DNA from 2 places in the Halomonas sp. TG39a genome. Region 2 is predicted to be linked to the other one. Evidence: predicted binding sites of a transcription regulator. Region 2 holds the regulator's gene; the other holds the start of a gene.

What was found. The regulator PhoB, encoded in region 2, activates phosphate uptake and scavenging genes when phosphate is short. The targets are predictions, from matches to a motif close to TGTCATANNNNTGTCANA.
Region 1: a site for PhoB is predicted at 1,868-1,885, ahead of U738_RS18240 (PstS family phosphate ABC transporter substrate-binding protein). Genes of this name have one in related genera too.

What each region holds. Positions count from the first base shown of each region.
Region 1 is NZ_JQLV01000002.1:27,995-31,113, forward strand. Features, by position in the region: gene pstC (phosphate ABC transporter permease subunit PstC) at 1-697, opposite strand, end outside; gene U738_RS18240 (PstS family phosphate ABC transporter substrate-binding protein) at 794-1,807, opposite strand; gene U738_RS18245 (sulfite exporter TauE/SafE family protein) at 1,938-2,669, opposite strand; gene U738_RS18250 (Bcr/CflA family multidrug efflux MFS transporter) at 2,679-3,119, opposite strand, start outside.
Region 2 is NZ_JQLV01000001.1:3,516,649-3,519,767, forward strand. Features, by position in the region: gene phoR (phosphate regulon sensor histidine kinase PhoR) at 91-1,377, opposite strand; gene phoB (phosphate regulon transcriptional regulator PhoB) at 1,380-2,069, opposite strand; gene ubiA (4-hydroxybenzoate octaprenyltransferase) at 2,195-3,085, opposite strand.

The DNA of each region.
Region 1 (3,119 bases), on a different contig from region 2:
TAGGGATACCCGCCAACACTTCGAGCACCGGCTTGGCAACGGTGCGCACCTTGCTCGGCGCATACTCAGACATATAAATCGCCGAGAGCAAACCGATAGGTACCGCCACCAACATAGCGATGGCGGTAATCATAAAGGTACCGGCAAACAGCGGCACTGAGCCGAACTCAGCGCCGCCTCCATCACCACGACCCGCAGACGCTAAAAAGCTGGCGCCGGGATTCCATGTAGTGCCGGTAATAAACTCCCAGAAGCTGTGCATTTGGAAAAAGCGCAGCGCCTCGGAAATAATCGAGAACAAAATACCGAACGTCGTGAAAATTGAGATTAACGCTGCCCCGGCCAAGATCATGCGGATTACCCGCTCAATAGCTTGACGAGCATGAAAATCGGGCTTTACTTGGTTAAGACTGACCATCAATCCTATGGCTGCCACGACCAAACTGGCCGCGAGCAAATAGAGCGTAGGAATATCGGCACCCATTAACAGCAGCGCGAAAGCGCCAACTGAGCTCACTAGCACGGCTGGACCGGCTGTGGAAAGCACGGTAAACCAAGCGTACTGATCTGGCTGAGCAAACATAGCCGTGCCCGCGCTTCGTAAACGAGTGGCTTTTGAACGGCCAGCAAAAAAAGCCAGCAGCCCCAGCAGTAATAACGCACCGCAAAAAATCAAAAGAAGCTGGTTGGTCTGCATCGCATCTCTCTCACGTCGTCACCGGTTAAGAAGCCTATTAACAATAACGGGCCGACAGCTTGCGCTGCCGGCCTTTTTTACATCTAAATCAACCGCTTACTTAAGAACGTCTGCTGACATTGTAGTGCGATCTGCTACAGCCTGACGCCACTCTTCACGCTCGTCTTCCGGCAGCACGATCAAGCCGATATCTTTCAAGTAACCATCTGAGCCAATCATCTGCTCGCTCATAAACATCTCGACGTAGTCAGCCATCGGCGGTACTTCATCGGCGTGCTGGTTCTTCACGTAGAACCACAGTGAACGCGCAACAGGGTAGTCACCCGAGCTGATTGCTTCTGGCTCTGGCGCAACACCCTCAATGGTGGCACCGTTCAGTGTATCGGTGTTTTCTTCAAGGAATGAGTAACCGAAGATACCCATTGCGCCGGTATCTTCACTCAAGCGCTGAACGATAAGGTTGTCGTTTTCGCCAGCGTCGATGTAAACACCGTCAGAGCGAATATCGGTGTAGCCTTCTTCGCCGTAAACATCCATTTCAAGCGATGCAGATTCCAGTACGAGCTCTTCAAAAGCGTCACGGGTACCAGAAGTTGTCGGCGGACCATAGATGGAGATTTCACGGTCTGGCAGCGAAGAATCAATTTCGCTCCAGTTAGTGTAAGGGTTATCAACTAGCTCGCCATCAACCGGCACCTGAGCGGCTACTGCCATGAAAATCTGCTCAAGCGTCAGGTCAACAACGTCATTTTCGTTGGATTGGCCTAAAACGATACCGTCAGAACCGATTTTAGCCTCGGTGATATCGGTAACGCCGTTCTCTTCACAACGCTCGAACTCAGACACTTTCATGCGGCGTGAAGCATTAGTGATGTCCGGAGTGCCTTCACCAACACCGTTACAGAACAGGCGCAAACCGCCACCCGAACCAGTCGATTCAATAACAGGCGTCGGATTGCCGGTCGTCGCACCGAACTCTTCAGTTACGTAGCTGGCAAACGGGTAAACGGTACTGGAGCCTACGATACGGATTTGATCACGGGCTTGGGCAACACCGGCAACGCTCATTACAGCAGCCGCGATAACGGTGGTTTTTAGAATACGGTTCATGCGAAATACTCCTGTTCATGTAGGGATCTGGCCTTCGCAAGGCATACCTTGCACGGGTTCCATGACAACTTCATGACAGCGAGCAAAACGTGAAGAATTTTTCGTTACGTGGCTGCATCCAAGCTTTACATCACCACAACAAACCTAAGGCAGCGAGGGTGCACAACGCTAGCGAGGCACCTTGCAGTAGGCGTCGATCCAATCGGTGGGCGACGGTATCGGCCAAGGCATTACCGATTAACACCGCGGGCAGGAAGGTCAGCGCGACCTGGAAATGCCAGAGTTGAATCTGGTCAGCCAGGGTGAGAGTGACTAAGGTCAATAGGGAGGTCAAAATGAAAAAAGCGGCTAAATTGCCGCGCACGCGATCCGCCGGAAGACCATGCATCAGCAGCACAATGGGCGGGCCGCCAATGGCGGCGACGGTGCCGAAAATACCGGAGAGTATCCCCGCGCCAAACAGCGTTATGCGGTTTACCGGCAGTTGAAAGCGGCACAAGGTGACAAGTACCGCAAACAGGACGATGACCGCAATCAGCTTTTCTAGCAGAAACATAGGGGCGGCGAGCAGCAACCAAATACCCAGCGCATTGCCGGGAAGACGCCCCACTAGCGCCATACCAATGGAATCCAGGCGCACCTCATGCCAGTAGTGGCGAACCATCATCAGCGAAACGGTAAATCCAAATAGCACCAGAACGACCGGCACCAGCCGCGGCTCAAGCATCAACAGTAGCGGCGCACCGATAACGGCTAAACCAAAACCGGTAGCGCGCTGTACAAAGGCGCCCAGCAGAAGTACGCCGGAACAGGCCAACCAGGTACTCATGGGCATATTGACCCACACCAGCAGGCTATTCATCAGTGCCGCTCATCCCTGTTGCTCTTCAACACTGGGCGCCTTGGTTAATTTGCGTACACCGATATTGCCCAGTAACGCAGCACCCAGCATGGTGAGTACCATGGGCCAGAGGTGCTCAACCTCAAAGAGCCCTACCATAACGCCCGCGAACGCACCGCAGGTAAATTGGATGCCGCCCAGCAGCGCTGTGGCCGTGGCGCTGATATGGCCAAAATGATCCAACAGCGACGAGATCGCGTTGGGCGTTATCAGCCCGATCATACCGGTAAATAGCATAATCAGCGGCACCACAAACGCTAGCGTCGCTATATCCAAGGCGGTCACCGCCACTAGCCCTAGCGCCGCCACCAGCTGTATAAGCAAACCTAGGCGCAAATTTTGCTGGGGGGTGCGCTTGCGCAGCAGGTGAATATTGACCCGGTTAGAGAGCGCAATTACCACCACGTTGAC
Region 2 (3,119 bases):
TATAAAAATGACACATGAGTAAGTTTTACCAACCTTGCATGCCAATATTGCACACTTCTACAAATGTTGTGCGTTGGATCCTTTGCTTAATTAAACCAGACGCGAGGAGGGGAAGGAGCAGCGAAACAGCGCGCCCTTGCCGGGATGAGATTCAATTTGCAGCTGTGCATCGTGACGCAATAGCACGTGCTTAACGATCGCCAAGCCTAAGCCTGTACCACCGGTCGCAGTGCTGCGCCCCTTATCGACTCGGTAAAAGCGTTCGGTTAAGCGGGGAATATGAACGGGATCAATCCCTTCACCATTGTCTTCAACATCTATATAGCCCCCGCCAGTAGCGCTAGCTTTCCAGCGCAGTGTGATTTGGCTGCCTGCTGGCGTGTAGCGCACCGCATTAAAGGCCAGATTAGAGACGGCGCTGCGAATTTCCTGTTCGCTACCTAACAGCCGCGCATCGCTTTCAAGCGCCACTGTGATGGTATGCCGCTGATGCGACAGGGCCAGCGCATCATCACAAACGCTTTGTAGTAAAGGCCCAAGTGGCAGCGGGTGATGATCTTTACCGCCCTGATCAATCTCCAGACGCGAAAGCAGCAATAAGTCATTGACCAAATTCTGCATCCGCTGGGTCTGTTCCTGCATTTGCTGGATACTACGACCTAATCGCGGCGGCAACTGATCGGCAATATCACTGTAGGTTTCCAAATAGCCGGAGAGCACGGTCAAAGGAGTGCGCAGCTCGTGGGAGACATTGGCAACAAAGTCGCGCCGCATCTGCTCAAGGCGATGCAAGCGGGTGATATCGCGCGCCATCACCAAGCGTTCATCGTCACCGTACAGGGTAATTTGATACTGCAGAATTCGCCGTTCATCAATCGGCGAGGTTAGCGTTAATGGCTCACTGTAGTTACGCGCATTAAAGTAACTGATAAAGCTTGGATCGCGCAGCAGATTGGTAATGTGCTGACCACGGTCATGGGCGGTTTGTAGCCCTAGCATGGCGGTGGCAGCGCTGTTCCACCACTCCAGATCACCGTGACGGTCAAGCATGACCACGCTGTCGCGCATCGCTTCAGACGACTCTTGAATACGCGCTAAGGTAGCGCGCAGACGGCTTTGGGTAATACGCTGGCTTTTTTGATAGCGGTATAAGCGGTCAAATAACTCGCCCCACATTCCGCGAGCAGCAGGCGGCTCATCGTGTGGGTGAAGGGTGAGCCACTGGTAGAGCTCGCGCAACTGACGTAAATGGTAAAACAGGCATACCGCTAGCCCTGCCGAAAGCCCTAGCCCAGCCGAGCCCAATAGCCAACCTAAGCAAGTACCCAGCGTGGACAGCCACGCTATTCGCCACAGCTCACGACTCCATAAACGCACATTTACACCCGTGCAGAGAAACGGTAACCGGTACCCCGAACCGTTTGAATCAGGTTTTGATGCACGTCGCCCAGCGCTTTGCGCAAGCGGCGAATATGCACATCGACCGTGCGTTCTTCGACGTAGACGTTGCCGCCCCACACTTGGTCAAGCAGTTGGCTACGCGTGTAAGCGCGCTCTTGATGGGTCATAAAAAACTGCAGCAAACGGTACTCGGTAGGCCCCATTTCCAGCGCTTTGCCGTGGGCGCTGACCCGGTGGCTTACCGGATCAAGTAGCAGACCGTTAATCTCTATCGGGTCTTCAACCCCACGCGGGGTCGCACGGCGCAGCACCGCCTTTAACCGAGCCACCAATTCCCGGGGTGAAAAGGGCTTGGTGATATAGTCATCGGCACCGGCTTCAAGCCCTTGAATTTTATTATCCTCTTCGCCTTTAGCGGTGAGCATAATAATAGGAATTTCGGCGGTAGCTTCTTCACGCTTTAAGCGCCTTGCCAGCTCAATTCCGCTAGTGCCCGGCATCATCCAGTCCAGCAGCAGTAGATCGGGTTGGTGGTCAACCACCATAGCATGAGCATCTTGGGCATTATCCGCTTCGAGCACGCGATAGTCAGCCATTTCCAGCGCTACCGCGATCATCTCGCGAATCGACGCTTCATCATCGACAATCAGAACGGTCTTGGCGGTCATACCAGAGCCTCACGGTGTTCGAAAAAACTAGTTCAAAGAAAGCGAATTCAAAGAAAAACAGTTCAATGACATGTCAATGACGATAACACCATGACTTGATGACAGTTACATGACAACCGCCGAGATTACCCAGTGATAGGCCACCAACTTAGCGCGATACCGGCAAAAATCAGTAGCCCCGACCAGTGATTATTGAGAAACGCCTGGAAGCAGGGATCCCGCTCCTGATAGCGAATTAAGCGCTGCTGATGCAGGAAAGTCGCCGCCATGGCCGCAAGCCCTAACCAGAAGAATCCACCTAAACCAACCCGCCAGCCTACCCAGGCCAACAACCCCAGAGTGGCTAACTGGAGCAGGCCGATAATCAAACGATCCGCGTTTCCAAACAGCACGGCCGTCGATTTAATGCCAATTTTTAAATCGTCGTCGCGATCGACCATGGCGTACTGGGTATCATAGGCCACTGTCCAGCACACATTAGCGCAGAATAGCAGCCATGCTTCCAGCGGCACGTGGCCAAGCACGGCGCCAAAAGCCATCGGAATTGCCCAGGAAAAAGCCGCGCCCAGCACCACCTGGGGAAAGTGGGTATAGCGCTTCATAAACGGATAAATAATCGCCAGCAGCACCCCGCCCAGCGAGAGCAGCACCGTAAACCAGTTGGTTAGTAGTACCAGAATAAACGCCGCGGCCACCAGGGCAATAAACAGCAGCTGCGCCTCGGTTTCGCTGATCCGGCCCGTGGCTAATGGACGGTTTTTGGTACGTTTCACATGGCCGTCAAAGTGGCGATCCGCATAGTCATTGACCACGCAGCCCGCGGCACGCATCACGTAAACACCGGCCACGAAAATCAGCAGCACATTTCGCCCGGGCACGCCTTCTGCAGCGACCCAAAGTGCCCACAGCGTCGGCCACATCAAAAGCCATGTGCCTATCGGCCGATTCAAGCGCATCAGCTGTAAAAAATCTGCCACGCGAGCCCATCCCTTCGGCCGCAACAGTGAACGATCCATGCTTACCTCACGAAGAATAAGATGCAGGCGCTAG